2 regions of the Paenibacillus sp. J14 genome follow, and region 2 is predicted to be linked to the other one. Evidence: predicted binding sites of a transcription regulator. Region 2 holds the regulator's gene; the other holds the start of a gene.

Region 1 (9,871 bases), on a different contig from region 2:
GAGCAATACGTCACCTCTGGCGTCGCTGCGGTATTATCGGCTACCGGGCCGCTCATGATCCTGTTGATGCAGATGATGGTGCTGCGGCAAAAAGCGACCGGACGCGCTGTCCTGGGTATTCTCATCGGCTTGTCCGGCGTCATGCTGCTGGTGCTGCCCAACATGGTGTCAGTTCAGGCCGGGTCCCGCTGGGCGATCGGCTGCGCGGCGGTGTTGATCGGGGAAGTGGTGTATTCGGTCGGCGCGTTATATACCAAACGAGTCACGGAGAATTTTGCTGCCGTCTCGCCGATTGCGCTGAATGCGGCACAAATGATCTACGGCGGCTTGCTGCTGTTCCTCCTGTCGGCTTTTACCGAACGAGTGACAATGGGAGATTTGCTGGAGCCGACGGTGCTGGGCTCACTCATCTATTTAACCGTGGTGGGGTCGATGGTGGGACACAGCTTGTTTTACTGGCTGGTGGCCAAGACTAACCCGGTGTTTCCCTCGACTTGGCTGTACGTATCGCCGCTGATTGCGATGACAATTGGCGTGTTGTTTTACGGCGAAACGGCCGGATGGCTCGCGGTGTTAGGCGGGGTTGCGATTATTGCCGGCACGGTGCTGACCAATTTGGACAGCTTGCGCCAGCTGCTTCGCAGGCCGGCACGATTGACGGCACAGGCTGCCGCAGAGGGAGGTACGGGTTCGACGACGGGGTCGTAGGGGAGGTCTGAGAAGATGTCTGGAAAAAACTGCAAAATAGAGCACTGCCAGCAAACAGCAGTGCTCGTGTCAGGTCTCGCATTTTAAAAAGTGACGAATTTCCCGCTCGCCATCAAGGCATCCAGCGCGATCACCCGGAGGGTCGTGTCGGTGCCCGTAACGACGTAAACGGCTTCGGTTTCGGTCCCAGCTTCTGCCGAAGGGGCGGTTAGTGTCTCGGACAAGCTGTCGTTCTTCCAGATTTGATAGCCGTAGACCGGCAGAGGGAAGGAATAAGTGCGTTCGGCTCCGGAAGCCGCATAGACGAGCTTCTGGCTTGTTGTTAATTGACCGATGAAGTTGTTCGGCTTCAACGTCAAAGGCTTGGCCGTCATCCATAGCAGGTTATCGTAAGGATCGAAGCGGGATGACGTATACACCATAGCGGCGGGCGATAAGGCATCGCGGCTGCCGGCGGCCAGCCGCGGCGGCGCGTAGCCGCCCGCCTGCTTGTCCCAGCTGCCCGTCGTCTCGGGCAGCCATTCGCCGTCGGCGGCATTGACGTAGCCGGGTTCACCGCCCTCGGGCAGGTGAACCCTCCACGCGGCCAATGCCGGGCCGGCGTAGAGCGGGACGGCGGTCACGCGTCCCGCAGCGGCTGCGCCGAGGCCGCTCTGCCGCAGGGCGGCCTCGAGCAGCGCCGGGTCGAATACGGAATAAGCGCCCATTCCGTATTCGACCAGCTTGTAATCTCCGCTCTCTGTCGCGGAGATGATGAGGTAGCCGCGCGGCGTTCCAGCCGCACCGCCGGCGGCTACGGTGACGAGCCAGCTGTGCGTGCCCGGTCCCAGCGGCTCGATGGCGGAGCTGGCACCAGCCCAAGCCGTAAACGGCTCGGACTGGACCAGCTTGTCGATGGCCTCGGCGGCAAAGCGTCGCAGCGCCTCCGGCGCTGGCGTATCCGCCGTGGCCCGCATCGTCGCCAGCGCGACCGTCCCCGTCCACGCGCCGGCCGCGCTGCCTGTGCCTTCGGCGGCCGCTGCGCCCAGGCCGCCAAGCCCTCCCGCTGTGCTGGCTGCACTATATAAGATGCTTGCGCATAAGAGAATTTTGCGAGTGATCGATCGTTTCTTCAGGTTGGTTCGGGAATAACGCGGTTGCAGCATGAGATCGCCTCCCTGGCAATTCGTTTGGCACCTAGGCCTGTAGATTTCGATTGCTTGTCCATTGTACCGAATCCGGTTCAAAAAGGATGTTACAACCTGTCGCGCGGCTGGTCTGCCAACCGCTTCTATTTTTGCGGTCTTTTAGCGAGATCCGTCTATTTGTCGTTACCTCTGCGAACGCAGATGAAAGATGCCGCAGCCCATGGCGGATACGACAATTCTCGGCTCATATTGCCAGCGGATTTCCTCCCGTCTCGCTTCATATTGCTCCGTTGCGCCTTGCGCCCGCTCGGGTTCAGGATCTTTGATCAAATCCTTGTAATAGGCGTCGATCAATGCCAACTCATCGCTCAGCCGTTCGCGCGCTTCCTTCGCCCAGCTGTCGTCATAGGCCTGGATCCGTTCGGTCAGACGCTGTTCTAATGCCAGCCGACCGGCATCCAAGGACAGGCGGGTAGGCTCGATATGGATATTCTCTGGCAATCGGGGAACCAGCGGCTTGCCTGCGATTCGCGACTGAAACGATTCATCGACCGTACCAGACTGCAAGGATACCCCGTAAAAATGGAGCTCCTCCCGCTTCATATCACAGCAGAACTCCACCTTAAAGCAAACCCCGAGCCACGGCTCATAAGCGGCGGGCAGCAGGGCGGTTCGCTGCCGTGGCCCCGGCTCCTCGAACAAGTACACGTAGCGGCCGCCTTTTCGCGCCGCCTCAAAAATCTGTTTGAGCCGTGGGCTGCCAAACGCCAGCTCTTCGCGCTGAATCCGTCCGGGGCCAAGCACCGGCAGCGGCCGGACCGCGCCAAAGTAACGCCCCAGCAGAGTGTCTTCCTGGGCAGTTTCCATCGGTTGCCCGGCGTTCGCCTGCTCTCGAGCCGCTTTCGCTTTCTCAGCCGCTTGATGCGCCTCCGGGTCAAAAATAAACGAAAACGACATCGTTTCCGGCTCCGCTCCGGTCCGATCGATGAACCCCCAATAATAAGGGCGGTTCGTCAAATCGCGGTCGGCGCGGGGGGAGAGCTTCACCGTGACGTGATGGGGCGATTTTTCGAGAAACTGGCATTCCGTCGCTTCCAAATAAGTCATCACAAAATCGCGAATCTGCTCTCGGGTCATCGACATAACCGTTTAACCTCCCAAGAGCTGCTGCAGGCCGCCGCTGTCCCCGCGGTCTTCGGCTTCTGCATCCAGCTCGGATTTAATCGTATCGAACTCGCGTCCCAGCGAATCGACGCGGCTGGCGATTTCCTCGTCGCTGCCGGATTCCAGAATGATTTGGTAGAGGCTTTTTTCCAGGGAATGCTGCTTCTCGAACCGTTCCAATATCACATCCAGGTGGCCGATGACCATTTCGAACATATTGATCTTCTCATGCAGCAAGTGAAGGATGTGTTCTTCAATCGTGCCTTTGGTGGACAGGTTATAAATATGGACGTCATTGGTTTGCCCCAAACGATGGACGCGGCCAATCCGCTGCTCCACACGCATCGGGTTCCATGGCAAGTCGAAGTTGATCATCTGGTGGCAAAACTGCAGATTGATCCCTTCGCCGCCCGCTTCAGTAGCGATCATGACCTGGGCTCGGCCGCGGAACAGGTCCATCATCCAGTCTTTTTTGCCGCGATTCATTCCGCCCCGATACGGCACCGCCGTCATTCCGCGCTCGCGGAAGTATTTCAGCAAATACTCCTGCGTCGCCCGATACTCGGTGAACACGATCACCTTGTCGTTCATCTCGCGGATTAGCTCCATTGCTTTCTCCGCTTTGCTATTGGCCTTGATCTGACGGATCAGGTCGACGAGATCCCATATCCGGTCGCGGATCGGGGAGTCTGGAGCGAGCTTCTTCGACAAGTTCACCAGCGTAACAAATACGGCGTCGCGGCTGCTGCACACCTCGCGCTGCAAGGTGACAAGGGACAGCATGCTGTTCAGGTCGCCGCCGTTGGCCTGATATTGGTCTTTGACAAAGGAAGTGACCCCATCATACAGATTCTTCTCCTCAGGGGATAACTCCACATCGATGTTGCGGACGATCCGCTTGGTGAATTCCAACTCTCCGTCGCCGCGCCGGTTACGGATCATGACCTTGGCCAGCTCATCCTTCAGCTGCTCCTCATTCTTCGGCAGCCGCTTGTCAACGACGAAATTGGCGGCAAACTCGCTTTGACCGCCCAGTTGTCCCGGCTTCAGGAGCGTGATCAAGTTGAACAGCTCGCCGAGGTCGTTTTGCACCGGGGTGGCGGTGAGGAGCAGGCAATATTTTTTTCGCAGCTGCAGCATGAACTGGTAATTTGACGTTTTCTTGTTTTTCAACTTATGGGCTTCGTCCACGATCACCAGATCGTATTCGTTGTTGAGCAGAATGTTCTTATGTGGGTCGCGCTTTGCCGTGTCCATGGACGCGACCACTACGTCGTTGTGCCAGGAATGCTCCTTCTTCTGGGCAACGGCTGGAATGCCGAACTTCTGGTTCAGCTCCCGAACCCATTGCAGCACCAAGGAGGCGGGCACCAGGATCAACGCCTTTTTCACTAATCCGCGCACGATATATTCTTTTAAAATTAAACCTGCTTCGATCGTCTTCCCCAGTCCCACCTCGTCAGCCAAAATGGCCCGTCCACGCATCTCGAACAAGACTTTGCGGGCAGTTTCCGTCTGATGGGGCAGCGGGGTGACATTGTTCAGATGCTTTAAGCACTGCATTTCCTCAAAGCTGGTCACAAGCGAAGCGGTTTCGGCCTCAAGGGCAAGGTTAAACAGCTTCCAATCGTCCCAGGGGCCGCCCTTTTGATGCCGGGTCTCCAGTTCGTTGAACCAGCTTCGGTCGAAGTCGATGGGAATCGGGGCGTGCAGGTCTGGCGACGCGGCCGGGTGGGGGGAAGGGCCGGAGGGATGTGGATTCATAGTGTAAAACCTCCCTTTCGGTGCGTAATTATCAGCTCGATTACGGTGAGAAGAAATCCGAATCAGGCAGCTCTTGTGCTTAAATTGCAGACGTAGGTGTAGTATGGACGAAAAGGAAGGAGTTCATAACTTTGGAAGGGCAGGAGGGGAGGCGGGATGCTAACTTTCTGATATGTAAAAAAGCCGGTCAGGGATTATCTCCCTGACCGGCGAATTTCTGTGTACTATTTTACTCTGCTTTCACCAGGATCTTGATTTGGTTCCGCTCTTTGAGGAGTCCTTCAAAGCCTTCATCGATGGCTTGGTCCAGCTTAATGCGCTTCGTCACCAGCTTGTCCGCCGAGAAGTACCCTTGAGCCATCAAGCTGATTACCGCCGGGAAGACATCGCGATAGCCGATAATGCCGTTCACGGTGCGTTCCTTCATGACGATGTTTTGCGGATGGAGGGAAGCTTCCTTCTCGAAAATGCTGACGATCATCGTTTCGCCGCCAATTTTGGTGGATTGGATCGCTTGGGTGAGCACAGGAGAAACTCCGGTTACTTCATAGGCGACATCCACACCGCCTTGAGTGCGTTTGTGAATTTCCTCAACGGCATCGTATTCTTTTGGATCAATGACAATGGCGCCAAGCTCGGCAGCTTTCTGTTTCCGTTCCTCGGACAGCTCGACTGCATAGATTTCCGATGCGCCTGAAGCCTTCAGCGCTTCGATCACGAGCAGACCAATTGGCCCGGTGCCAAACACAGCGGCTTTATCGCCTACTTTCAATTTACTGGAGCGAACAGCGTGAAGAGCTACAGCGGATGGCTCGACCAGAGCGCCTTGCTCGAAAGATATTGAATCCGGGATTTTATGCAGCATTTGTTCCGGTACATTAGCATATTCGGAGAATCCGCCGCCTCCGCCCGCCAGGCCGAAGAAGCCCATTTTATCGCAAAGATTATATTTCCCTTGTTTACAAGCCTCGCAGGTTCCGCAAGCATAAATCGGTTCAATGACAACGCGATCGCCGACAGCTACGCGGGTGACGCCTTCGCCAACCTCAACCACTTGTCCGGAAAATTCATGTCCCATGACGATTGGCGCTTTATCTCCGCTGAGCGGGTGGGTTTCCAGCGGAATGAATATCGGGCCAGCTACATATTCATGCAGATCACTGCCGCAAATGCCGCACCATTCCACCTTGATTTTCGCTTTACCCGGTTCCGCCTTCGGCTCCTCGATGTTCTCCAGTCTTAGGTCCTTGACGCCATGCCATCTTAACGCTTTCACTTGAACTCATCTCCTCGTAAATTATGAACCTCATATACTAGGTTACTCCTTTTTCGCGGAGTGGCATCGATCAATTGTTAAAATTGTGTTAATTCAAATTCAATTAAACTTAGGAGATGTTTCCCTGGTTTCTTGGAAATGGTTACAAAGCGGTTTCATAGTTTTGAGTCTGAAAAATAGAGAGAATGGAAGGAAACGGGGGGTTGGGCCAGATGAAATCGGATTAAAGCCTAAAATTTCACTCTGAACTGCTATGACAACGAGATATTGTATAGTATAATGGTATTCGCACACAATATATTGTGATTCATACATATGATATTACCGTTTACAGGGTGTGTGCTGCGGTGATCAAGTGGGCAGATTCCGGCTTGATACAGCGTTTTTTTTCGTTTTTTTGCCTAATTTTCACTTCAGGAAACGAGGCGAATGACCGATTAATTAATGGATACTCTGAATCAATTTTTAGGAGGGTGTTTTCTTTGAAAACTGTGCAAAAACAGCGCCTTGAGGGGCTAAGTGAGAAAATCTTCTTGGACCGGTACGCCTGGAAGGACGCAGATCCTAGCCACGCTAAGGTAGGCGATGTCGTACTTGTTCTGACGAAGGACGACCCCAAATTCCCGACGAAGGAAGTAGGGGAGGTTGTTGCCCGTGACGGTCGCAAGGTCACGGTGAAGACCCGCCGGGGAGATCTGGTGGAGACCGACGTCGAGAAGCTGACCCTCAATATCGAGAAAACGCCTGAAGAAATGTGGGACCGTCTGGCCAAAGCGATGGCTTCGGTAGAGGAGACGCCGGAGAAACAGAAGGAATGGGAAGAGAAATTCCGTTATATTCTGGATGATTGGAAGCTTGTTCCGGGCGGACGGATTGCAGCTGGCGCAGGTGCCAGCGATGAGTTAACTTTGTTCAACTGTTACGTTATTCCTTCGCCGAAGGACAGCCGGGGCGGCATTATGGAAACTCTGTCCGAAATGACCGAGATCATGGCTCGCGGCGGCGGTGTTGGGATTAACTTGAGCTCCCTTCGTCCGCGTCGTGCGATCGTTCGTGGCGTGAACGGCTCTTCCAGCGGTGCGGTTTCTTGGGGCGGCTTGTTTAGCTACACCACTGGTCTGATTGAGCAAGGCGGCAGCCGTCGCGGTGCGTTGATGCTGATGATCAATGACTGGCATCCGGATGTGCTGGACTTCATTACCGTGAAGCAAACGATGGGCCAAGTGACCAATGCGAACCTGTCGGTTTGCGTCAGCAACGCCTTCATGAAAGCTGTGAAGGAAGACCTCGATTGGGAACTGGTATTCCCGGATACAACTTATGAGGATTACAACGAGGTGTGGGACGGCGATCTTGATAAATGGAGAGCTGATGGACGTAAAGTCATCCACTACCGTACCGTCAAGGCGCGTGAAATCTGGCATACGATCATCGAATCGGCTTGGAAATCCGCTGAGCCGGGCGTGGTCTTCATGGAATACTACAACCAAATGTCCAACAGCTGGTACTTTAACCCGATCATCTGTACGAATCCGTGCGGGGAGCAAGGGTTGCCGGGCTGGGGCGTATGTAACCTGTCGGCGATGAACTTGTCCAAGTTCTACGATGAAGAGAAACATGATGTCGCATGGGATGAACTGGCGACAACTACGCGTTATTCGGTTCGCTTCTTGGACAATGTCATCAACAAGACGCCTTATCATTTTGAAGAAAACGAGAAGAACCAGAAGAAAGAGCGCCGCGTCGGCCTCGGAACGATGGGTCTGGCCGAGCTGATGATCAAGCTGAACATCCGTTACGGCAGCCCGGAATCGCTGGAATTCCTCGATAAATTGTATGGCTTCATTGCGAAGGAAGCTTACTTGGCCTCTGCGGATATCGCAGAAGAGAAAGGCTCCTTCCCGGCATTTGAAGCTGATAAATTCCTGCAAAGCGGCTTTATGAAGAACATGACGGAAGTGTATCCGGAAGTTGGCGAAGCAGTTCGTACCAAAGGGATTCGCAACGTCACCATCATTACCCAAGCGCCAACGGGCAGCACGGGGACGATGGTAGGCACCTCGACGGGGATCGAACCGTACTTTGCCTTCAAATATTACCGTCAAAGCCGTCTCGGCTTCGACGAGCAATTCGTGCCGATCGCTCAGGAATGGATGGACGCGCATCCGGGCGAACCGTTGCCGGATTACTTCGTAACGGCGATGGATTTGTCTGCGGAAGATCATATCCGCGTACAAGCAGCCATTCAACGTTGGGTGGACAGCTCGATCTCGAAAACGGCCAACTGCCCGTCCGACTTCACGGTTGAAGATACGAAACGGCTGTATGAACTAGCCTTCGACTTGGGCTGCAAAGGCGTAACGATTTACCGTGACGGCAGCCGCGACGTGCAAGTTCTGCAAACCGAGAAGAAAGAGGAGAAGAAAGAGGAAGCACCAGCTCAAGCTAGTGCACCGGCAACTCCACAACCGGCAAGTGCTTCGGTTCAAGCTAGCAGCCCAAAAACCGGCGAACAATACAAGAGACGCCCGCAAGTGCTGCATGGAGCAACGTATAAAATTAACACGCCGTTTGGCATGGCTTATATCACAATCAATGACATGAACGGGACTCCAGGTGAGATCTTCTTGAACGTAGGGAAAGCGGGTTCTGACGTATTCGCGATGGCCGAAGCCCTTGGCCGCGTCTGCTCGCTGTTCCTGCGTTACGGCGACCATGGCGAGAAGGTTGAACTGCTGATTAAGCACCTCAAAGGCATCGGCGGAACGGGAGCAATCGGCTTTGGTCCGAACCGTGTAGAATCGATCGCGGACGCCGTCGCCAAAGCGTTGGAGACACATGTACAAAACGGCCCATACGGGGACCACGACCCGGCTCCGGTAGCCGCAACGGTTGCCCAAGAGCCAGCACACGTTCATGATACAGCAGATGGCTCGCATGGCAGCCACAACCACGGCAGCGCACCAGCCACCTCGCGGGACCTGTGCCCATCGTGCGGATCGGCCTCGCTGATCAACATTGAGGGCTGCAAAACATGCAGCAACTGCGGTTATAGCAAGTGTTCTTAAGCAATTCAACAACACCTTTAGGTCAGGCGACTTTTGCCTGACCCTTTTTTTGTTGTCAGAAGTATAACTTATATAACCCTATCTTCGTATGCCTTCCCCTACCACTTGAATATTAGCAACAGTCCGAAGCTTCAAATGGGGATAGTGCGCTTTCCAGGTGTCTTCTTCCCAATGCCGGGTCTTGCTCCGGACAAAGTCGCCTATGCCAAGCGGATCAATTTCATTTCGTTGGAACATCCACATGAGTTCATTCCCTGAACGTTCTAAATTTTCCTTGAGTGCTTCGCGTACTTCTTCGATCGTATGCGAGGAGAAATTCTCACCATTCAGATCCGACACCGTGACCTTCATGTTCAGCATAATGTGGACTTCGTCCTGTTCTAAGTTATCCGTCGATCTTATGAGGTGATAAGTCGGCTTAGTCCGTATTAGTTGAACGGTGATAATCGTTCCGGTTGGCAACTTGACACTGATTCTGCCGTTATGTTTGTCCTCCAGGAGAAGCTTCAAGATCGTCATTTCTTTCACATTAATGGACGTTATATACTTATCGTGTTTAAACAGAGCTAAGCCGCAAAGAGTGACTTTATGATCATCATCAAGTTTTATCAACGGCAGGAAGGGGTCTATGCCTCTCCCTAAGAGGGCGTACTCGAATAGATGAATGTCTTGCTTCGGAAGGTATCCGTATTCGATATTCTCCTCAAGTAATCTTTCTAGGAACATGCCTTTTACTTCTTTGCCGTTGAAGTCTGCATGCAGAA
Region 2 (9,871 bases):
GTGATTTTTCCCGGCTTGGCGTATTCGCTCATATAGATTCCCGCACCGATCCCAAGCGGAATCGTGATGATCATGGTCAAGACCAAGAGGAACAGGGAATTAAACAATTGCGGGCCAATCCCGCCGCCTGCCTTAATCGTTTCAGGAGGTGACGTGAGAAAATCAAAGCTGATATGACCCAACCCCCGGACTAAAATAAAGCCAAGCAACCCCGCCATAATCAAGACAATTAAGCCTGCTAAAGCGATAATGGCAACCGTTGCGATTTTGTCGACGGTTTTGGCGCTCATCGTTTTGCTCTCCCTTCCAGCCAACGAACGATAAAGACGAAGACAAACGTCATTAGCATCAAGATTAGTGCCAGTGTCCAGAGGACATTATTCTGCGTTGTGCCCATAACCGTATTCCCCATGCTCAGCGTAATGACACTGGTCAGAGTCGAGGTGGATTCAAAGAGCGAACGCGGAATATGCGGCGCATTCCCGATCACCATCTGCACCGCCAAGGCTTCCCCGAAAGCCCGAGCCATGCCAAGGACCACCCCGGTCAACAAGGACGGCATCGTCGTCGGCAATACGGTCCGCGACAAGGTTTGCCAGCGCGTAGCGCCAAGGGCGTAGGAACCTTCCTTCAGGCCAGGAGGCAGGGCAGACAGGGCATCGGTGGCGATCGACGTGATCGTCGGCAAGATCATGATCGACAATACGGTTGCTCCCGCCAAGATCCCCAGACCTTGTCCCGGAAAAATATCCCGGTAAAAAGGAACGATAATACTCAGCCCAACAAAACCATACACCACCGAAGGAATCCCGGCCAGCAGCTCGATCACCGGCTGTAAATATTTCTTGCCAAACTTCGGCATTATTTCAACCATAAACAAGGCCGCGCTAATGCCAAGCGGTGCCGCGATCAGCGCCGCCAGAATCGATGTGCTGAACGAGCCCAAGATAAACGGCAGGGCGCCAAACATCGGCGGCTCCCCATCCGGCTTCCAGTTCGTGCTGCCGAAAATTTCACCTAGTGAGATTCCGTCTTGAACAAAAGTGCTTAACCCCTTGGTTGCTACGTAATAAACCATCGAGAAGATCGTAACCACCAGCAATACGATACAAAATGAAGCGTAAATTTTGCCGGTCCATTCCTCGACGATATGCGGTTGTATTTTTTTTCTTCCGCCGGACTGAGCCATGAAACCTCTCCCTTTAAGAACAGCACAGAAAGAGGCAGAACAATCCGCCTCTTGCCGTACTGATATTTTGTTATCGAATTCTGCTGATTATTTCTTCGTGATATTGCCGTCCACGTCGCGTACGACTTGCATTTTGCTGGTTGGAATATAACCAAGCTCTACAACGTCGCCGTTGTCGCCTTGAACGTCCGGGGATACCATGTAATCCAAGAAGGCTTTAACGACTTCATTTGGCTCGCCTTTCGTATACATGTGCTCGTAAGCCCATACCGGATAAGTTCCGTTCGCTACGTTTTCTTCCGTTGCGTCTACGCCTTCGTACTTCACAGCTTTAACCGTATCGTCAAGGTAGGACAAGGCCAGATAACCGATCGCCCCTGGCGTTTCGCTCACCAGCTTCTTAACCGTACCGGAGGAATCTTCTTGGATCGAACCTTGCAGGTCCTCTGTTTTTGTACCTAGCGCATATTTCTCAAACGTTGCCCGAGTACCGGAGCTCGACGGACGGTTTACGATTTGAATCGCTTGGTCTGGACCGCCAAGATCTTTCCAGTTGGTGATTTTACCCGTGAAAATTTGAACCAGTTGGTCTTTCGTCAAATTGTCGACCGTGATGTCTGGGTTCACGACAGCTGCCATCGCTACAACGGCAACTTGATGGTCAACCAGTTCGCTGGCTTGAGCCGCATCTAATTTCTCTTCTGCGAAGACGTCGGAGTTCCCGATATCTGCCTGGCCTCCGGAAACTTGCGTCAACCCTGTGCCGCTGCCACCGCCTTGAACTTGTATAGAAACATTCGGATTTTGATCCATGAATTTTTTCGAAGCTTGATCTACTAAAGGTTGTAAAGCCGAGGAACCTACCGCCAAGATCGACCCGGAGAGTTCCGATGTCGCTGCATTACCCCCGTTGCTCGCGGATGCTTCATCCGTAGTGCTTCCGTTGGTACCGGCCGTGTTTGGTGCCGCGTTGTTTTGACCGCAAGCTGCCAGCGCGAAGCTCAGCATCAAAGTCAAAACCAATAACATACTCTTTTTCATTGTTTAGGTTTCCCCCTTAATTGATTTACAGTTTGATTATAGAAAGCGAAGATCAATCCAGTGTTCTCGTTTTGTAAACTTTGTGTAAAATGCGAGGGAATCCTGAGCCTTTAGGTTTATTCTTTGCAAAAAATAAAAAAACACTCGCGCCGATCGGCGAAGAGTGTTTTTGAGAAATGAAGCTATTCGTTGACCCCTGTATTTTTGGACAGCAGTCCTTTGAGTTCTTTCATAAACATGTTGATATCTTTAAATTGTCGATACACCGAGGCAAACCGCACATAAGCAACTTCGTCCACCGGGTAGAGCTGCTCCATCACCAATTCCCCGATTTGCCGGCTCTCAACCTCAGCGTTCGCCGAGTGGCGCAGGGACCGTTCGACTTCGGATACGATAGATTCCAGCTGTTCAACGGAAACCGGACGTTTCTCACAAGCTCGAATCAAACCGCGCAGCATTTTCTCTCGGCTGAACTCCTCGCGGCTTCCATCCTTTTTGATCACGATCAACGGCACTTCTTCCACCATTTCAAACGTTGTAAACCGTCGATTGCATTTCTCGCATTCCCGCCGGCGGCGGATCGAACGGTTCTCGTTCGCTGGTCTCGAATCCAGCACTTTGGTGCCTAAATAGTCGCAATAAGGACATTTCAAGCTAGAACACCTCCCCTTAAAATAACGTCATCACGGCTTGTCACACCGGATGGCAATAAATTACTGCAAAATCATGTGATTGAAATTCATAGTCCGGCACATAATACTGTTACCAACCACAAGGAGGTGAACAAATCATGGCCCAAAATAATAACTCTTCGAACAACCTGGTGGTTAGACAAGCATCCGGAGCTTTGGATCAAATGAAATATGAAATCGCTCAGGAGCTTGGCATCTCTTTCCCACAAGACGGATATGCTGGTAACCTGACTTCTTACGAAAACGGTTCGATCGGTGGTTACATCACGAAACGTTTGGTGACTCTGGCTGAACAACAGCTGGCAGGTCAATTCAAATAACCGATCAACTGAAGAGAGCATTGGCTGGCGTAGGCCGGTCAATGCTTTCTTTTGTTATCACCTTAGGCCCCCTTAGAAATCATCATAAATCTTCAGATATTGTTTATAGTAGTGGGTTACCCGCTGGACATAATGTCGGGTCTCACCAAACGGGATATTTTGCACCGTCTCCAATCGTCCGTCCCATCGCCCGCTCTTCAGCCAATTTTTCACATTGGTTGGTCCGGCATTATACGCAGCGATCATGGCGATGTTGTTGCCGTCGAATTGCTGGGACAGCGATCTCAGATACCAGGTGCCGATCTGGATATTCGTTTCCGTCTCGTTACGGATATCATCCAGCGTCGTTTCGGGCAACTTCGCTTTGGAAATTACCCACTCCGCCGTATCCGGCATGATCTGCATAATCCCGAGCGCGCCTTTCCGGGACTCCACTCCTGATTTGTAGTTCGTCTCCACCTTAATGATCGCCGCAACAATAAACGGATCCAGGCCGTTGTTCTTGGCATGCCGCCGAATTTCTTCTTTATAGTGAATCGGATAAAACAACGAAAGCCATGCCGAATTAAAAAAGATAAGGATGATGAAACCGATAAACAACAGAAGCAAGACTCTTTTTTTGCGAAGCCACCTCATCGTAGTCCCTGATCCCGCCAAAAGTCATCTATCTGTCGCTTCGTTTCCTCAAGTCCACCGCTGTTATCAATCAAAATATCCGCCCTCTCTTTCTTGATTTCGATATCCATTTGGGCGTTGATCCGCTGCTCGGCTGCCTCCTTCGACAGCCCGTCCCTCAACATCAACCGGGTTAACTGTACCTCGCGAGGGACATAAACAACCATAATCCGTTCATAGAGCGGATCAAGCCCCGATTCATAAAGCAGCGGAATATCCGCTACCACCAATCTGTGAGGATCCGCTGCTTCCAGTTCTTCCATGCGCTGCTTCATTTCAGCACGAATCGCCGGGTGCGTTAAGGCCTCCAGCGCCTTGCGCTCCTCCGGGTTCGAGAAGACGATCTCGCCAAGCTTCTTGCGATTTAGCGTCCCATCGGCGTTCAACACGCCCGGGCCAAAACGTTCGCTGACGGCGGCCAATACCGGGTGTTCCGGTTCCATAATCTCTCTGGCGATCACATCCGCATCGATGATGGCAGCTCCGCGCTCGGCCAACAATCGGGAAACCGTACTCTTCCCGGTTGCGATGCCTCCAGTCAGTCCGATGTTCATCCCCTATCCACCTCACAAATCTCTCTCATTTAACGTTGCTTGGTGCGTGCGCGCGTGCTTGTCCGATATGGCGGCTGACAGTTCGGGCAAAAATGAGTGCCCCGCCCTCCTACGACAGTCTTCACCACCGGCCCTCCGCAGTTCAGACAAGGCTCTCCTTGGCGACCATACATCCGCAAGGAATGTTGGAACATCCCCATTTCCCCTTGTCCGTTCACATATGATTTGATGGAGGAACCCCCTGCTTCTACCGCTTCGGTTAACGTCTCAATGATGGCGGTATGGAGCCGCTCCAACTGTGTCTGGTTCAGCTTGTCCGCCGGATATTCCGGATGGATGCCCGCCCGAAACAATGCTTCATCTACATATATATTCCCCAAACCAACGATGTATTCCTGGTTCAACAACGCCGGCTTAATTTTCGTCGTTCTCCGGGAGATTTTGTCTTGGAAGGCTTGAAGGGTAAACGACTCCTCCAGCGGCTCCAATCCCAGCTTCACCAGCGGCTTGTTCGTAAACTCCTCCCCAGGAGCGAACAGATGCATCGTCCCAAACTGGCGTACATCCTTGTAGCGGAGCTCCGTCCCGTCCGTGAACCGGAAGATGACATGGGTATGCTTCTCCACCTCTTCACCGGTCTGATACACCCCGTAACGCCCTTCCATCCGCAAATGGGAGACGAGCACCAGGCCGTCCATGATGATCCGCAAAAATTTGCCGCGGCGTCCAATTTCTAAGATGGTATGGCCGGCAAGCTCGGCTTCAAACCGACGGATATCATCCGGCCGTTGGATGATGCGCGGCAGAAACACCTGCACGCTTTGGATCGTCTTGCCCACGATCAATTGGGTTAAGGTCCGTCGGACCGTTTCCACCTCCGGCAATTCCGGCATATCCTCTCACCTCAATCTAAGTTGTTGTCGGGGGTGGCGGAGCTTACTTCGCTTCGTACCAATTTAATCCGCTCGATACTTCCGCTTTTAATGGTACGGAGAGCTCTAACGCTTTCCCCATCGTTTCCGGAACCAGCTTGCTCATAAGTTCCAGCTCTTCCGGCGGCACCTCGAACACCAATTCGTCATGCACCTGCAAGAGCATGCGGCTCTTTAATCCGTGCTTATGCAGTTCCTCGTCCATGCGTACCATCGCCAACTTGATGATATCCGCCGCTGTCCCCTGAATTGGCGTATTCATCGCCGTCCGTTCCGCGAAGGAACGCAAATTGAAGTTCGAGGCGTTAATTTCCGGCAGATAACGGCGACGCTCAAGCAGCGTTTTCACATATCCATCACGCTTCGCAGTCTTCACGATCTCATCCATGTAACGTCGAACCCCTTGGAAGGCATTAAAATATTGCTCAATAAAGCGAGCTGCTTCCTTCCGCGTAATGTTCAGGTTCTGGGACAGGCCGTAGTCGCTGATCCCATAGACGATGCCAAAGTTAACCGCCTTCGCCGAACGCCGCATATTGGCGTCCACCTGATCCGGGCCTACGCCAAACACGTCCATAGCCGTCTTCGTGTGGATGTCCATATCGTGCAGGAACGCTTCCTGCAGCCCCGGATCCCCGGAAATATGCGCTAACACCCGAAGCTCGATTTGCGAGTAGTCCGCGGACAGAATAAACCATCCTTCCTCAGACGGTACAAATACCTTACGGATTTTGCGGCCTTCCTCCAACCGAATCGGGATGTTCTGCAGGTTTGGATATTGGCTGCTCAAGCGGCCGGTAGCGGCAATCGTCTGCCGGAAATACGTATGCACCTTGCCGGTCTTCGGTGAAATTTCCTTCAGCAGCCCCTCGACATAGGTCGATTGCAGCTTGGCCAACTGGCGGTATTCCAAAATAAACTGCACGATCTCATGATAAGGCGCCAGCTTCTCCAGCACTTCCGCATCTGTGGAGTAGCCGGTTTTCGTCTTCTTGATGACCGGCAGGCCCAGCTTATCGAACAGAATTTCCCCTAATTGCTTCGTGGAATTGATATTAAACTCCTGGCCGGCGATTTCATAAATGCGCGCAACCAATTTATTGATTTGGGCTTCAAATTCTACACCCAGTTCTTTCAAGGCTTCCTTGTTAACGGCAACCCCTTGCTTCTCCATATCGGCCAAAATCCGAGACAGCGGCATTTCCAGTTCATAAAATAATTTCTCCATCTCGTATTTCGCCAAGTCCTCACGTTGCAAAGGCAGGATCCGCAGCAATGCATCCGCCTTGCGGGCCAGATGACGACTTAACACTGCCTGCTCCGGCACTTTGAACTTCGCGCCTTTGCCATACACCTCGTCGTCTCCAGGTACCTGCGGCAGCTGGTATTTCACAGCCAGCCCGCTGATCGTCTGATCACTCTCCGTCGGATCAAGCAAATAAGCCGCCAGCTGAACGTCGTGCTCAGCTCCAGCAAACGCTACGCCATGCCAGAACAGCACCAAGTCAGCCCGGTGCAGATCATACCCGCGCTTGGGCACCTGATCGTCCGCCAGCCAAGCACGTACATCTGCCGCCTCCTCCGCTTGCAACACGTCAAAAGGCAAGTAATAATGACGGCTGGCCGTAGACAGCACCATCCCCATCATTTCGGCCTGATGCGGGTTCTCCCCGTGGGAGTCCACGATGATTCCCTCGATGTTTGGCAAATCGGCCGTAAGCTCCTGAAGGTTATCCAAGTCCACCGTGGTCACCTGGATGTCCACCTGCTCCGCGCGAGCTCCTTCACCGCTTGCATGCTCGCCGCCGGCAAAGTTCATCCGCTCCAGCAGCGACTTAAACTCCAGCTTGCGCAGCATCGGCACCGCGGATTCCTCCGGAATGCCGTCAAACTTCATTTCCTCCCAGGATCGTTCAATCGGAACCTCGCGGAAAATGGTTGCCAGCTGCTTGCTCATGCGGGCATCGTCGGCGTGATTCACCAGATTTTCCTTCATCTTGCCCTTCAATTCGTCGGTATGGGCCAGCACTTCCTCAACGGAACCGTATTGATGCAGCAATTTCAAAGCCGTCTTCTCGCCGATTCCCGGTACTCCCGGAATATTATCGGACGTATCTCCCATCAGCCCCTTCAAATCGATGATTTGCAGCGGCTTCAGTCCATATTTCTCTTCGATTTGCTGCGGGCCGTAAGGCTCAACTTCACTGACACCTTTGCGCGTTAACGCCACTTTCACCCGATCGCTGACGACTTGCAGCATATCCTTATCCCCGGTCACAACCAGCACTTCGTGACCAGCCTCTTCCGCTCGTTTGCTCAAGGTGCCGATAATGTCGTCCGCTTCGTAACCGGACAGTTCAAACCAGGCGATGCCAAAGCTCTCCAGCAGCTCGCGCATCAGCGGAAATTGCTCGGACAGCTCCGGCGGCGTTTTCTCGCGTCCACCCTTATACTCCTGATACCCTTCATGTCGGAACGTCACCTTGCCCGCATCAAAGGCAACCAACATATGGGTAGGGCGTTCCTCCTGGATCAGACGCAACAGCATATTGGTGAAACCGTAAACGGCATTCGTATGCAATCCGTTGGAGTTCGTAAGCGGCGGCATCGCAAAAAATGCCCGGTAAATGATGCTGTTCCCATCTATAAGAATCAATTTTTCCATACGACACCTCGTCCACAGTATTCTACCTTATCCTATGATAACACAGGGGCCATCTCGATAACACCAAAGCCGGTCTTGGAAAAGAAAAACCGGCCGCAGCCTGCGTAATTTCGCAAGCTGCGACCGGTTGGACGCACGTAAAACTCCTCTTGAAAGTTATTGATTCAGGTCCGGACGATGCCCGGTCACCAGGTAAACGGCACTTTCCCCGATATTGGTTGCATGGTCGGCGATTCGCTCGATGTATCGGCCTACCAACGTCAGCAGCATCGCCTGCTGGAGGGATTCCGGGTTATTGATCATATATCCGTACAACTCTTGAATCATCTGGCTGTACAGGTGATCCACTTCGTCATCATCCTTGGCCATCTTATAAGCCAGATCGGTATTCTCATCCAAATACGATTGCAGCGATTCTCGTACCATTAGAACAACCAGCTCGGACATCTTCGGGATATCGATGAGCGGCTTGATTAATTTCTGGCCTTCCAGCCGCAGGGTGACCTTCGCGACATCGATGGCCAAGTCGCCCATCCGCTCCAAATCGCTGGAAATTTTAAACGCTACAATAATCCGCCGCAGGTCCTTGGCCACCGGTTGCTGCGTCACGATCAGGCGCGAGCCGATGTCCATCACTTGCTCCTCCATTTTGTTCAGCTCGACATCGCGTTCAATGATCGTTTTCGCTTTGGCCGAGTCCAGCGCCTGCAGGGCATGGATTGCCTCCGTCAGCGCCGCTTCTACATGCTCGCCCATCTTTCTCAGCAGCTGCCGTAAATCCTCCAGATTCTGATCAAATTCCTTTCTTTGAATCATCTTGCTGCAGCCTCCTTGTTATCCGAAACGACCGGAAATGTAATCTTCAGTGCGTGGATCCTGCGGCGTGGAGAAGAGCTTCTGCGTATCATCCGCTTCCACAATTTCTCCGTTCAGGAAGAAGACCGTCTTCCCCGAGATGCGAGCCGCCTGGTGCATGTTATGAGTGACCATCACAATCGTATAGTTATCTTTTAATTGCTGCACCAGCTCCTCAATTTTGAGGGTAGAGATCGGGTCCAGCGCTGAAGTGGCTTCATCCATAAGCAAAATATCCGGCTGCACGGCGATCGCCCGAGCGATGCAAAGCCGCTGCTGTTGCCCGCCAGACAAACTCAGTGCCGACCGTTTCAGAAAATCCTTCACCTCGTCCCACAGTACAGCCTGGCGAAGGCTGCGTTCCACGATTTCATCCAGCTCCGCTTTATTCTTGATGCCGTGTAACCTTGGACCGTAAGCTACATTGTCATAAATCGATTTCGGAAAAGGATTGGGCTGCTGAAACACCATCCCTACCTGTTTGCGTAAAGCCTCTACCTCGACATCATCACTGTAGATGTCCGTATCGGAAATTCGGACAACCCCTTCAATCCGCGTGCCCGGAATCATATCATTCATCCGGTTCAATGTGCGGAGAAGCGTCGATTTTCCGCAGCCGGAGGGGCCGATGAATGCGGTGATGGCTTTTTCCGGAATATCCAGGGAAACGTCCTTTAACGCATGGAATCGGTCATAGTATAGGTTTAGTTTTTGAATCCGGATGATCGGTTTCATTGCAGCTCTCCTTCACCAAAAATACGTCTATGTCACCGGTCCACGTCTCGAAGAAGCCGTTACAGACCGGGGAATGCCAAGCAAACTTGAAGCACGGTACCCGCCAATCGCGAGCCCGTGCTAGTTCTTGATCGATTTAGTTCCTGTACACATATTCTCGATTTATCTTGTGTCAATCAATTGAATTCTATCGCACTTATGTAAAATGACATG

Evidence for each region. The regulator NrdR, encoded in region 2, represses ribonucleotide reductase genes. The targets are predictions, from matches to a motif close to AACACNATATATNGTGTT.
Region 1: the regulator NrdR is predicted to act here: its motif matches at 6,329-6,346, upstream of M891_RS0104585 (adenosylcobalamin-dependent ribonucleoside-diphosphate reductase).

What each region holds. Positions count from the first base shown of each region.
Region 1 covers NZ_JADQ01000009.1:48,809-58,679, reverse strand. The annotation lists gene M891_RS0104610 (DMT family transporter) at 1-708, shown strand, start outside; gene M891_RS0104605 (hypothetical protein) at 792-1,934, opposite strand; gene M891_RS0104600 (YqhG family protein) at 2,019-2,978, opposite strand; gene M891_RS0104595 (DEAD/DEAH box helicase) at 2,985-4,763, opposite strand; gene M891_RS0104590 (2,3-butanediol dehydrogenase) at 4,993-6,039, opposite strand; gene M891_RS0104585 (adenosylcobalamin-dependent ribonucleoside-diphosphate reductase) at 6,522-9,107, shown strand; gene M891_RS0104580 (Ger(x)C family spore germination protein) at 9,186-9,871, opposite strand, start outside.
Region 2 covers NZ_JADQ01000043.1:24,290-34,160, forward strand. The annotation lists gene pstA (phosphate ABC transporter permease PstA) at 1-290, opposite strand, end outside; gene pstC (phosphate ABC transporter permease subunit PstC) at 287-1,189, opposite strand; gene M891_RS0115930 (phosphate ABC transporter substrate-binding protein) at 1,277-2,230, opposite strand; gene nrdR (transcriptional regulator NrdR) at 2,413-2,883, opposite strand; gene M891_RS0115940 (alpha/beta-type small acid-soluble spore protein) at 3,021-3,242, shown strand; gene M891_RS0115945 (lytic transglycosylase domain-containing protein) at 3,315-3,878, opposite strand; gene coaE (dephospho-CoA kinase) at 3,875-4,471, opposite strand; gene mutM (DNA-formamidopyrimidine glycosylase) at 4,501-5,364, opposite strand; gene polA (DNA polymerase I) at 5,408-8,068, opposite strand; gene phoU (phosphate signaling complex protein PhoU) at 8,225-8,884, opposite strand; gene pstB (phosphate ABC transporter ATP-binding protein PstB) at 8,903-9,658, opposite strand.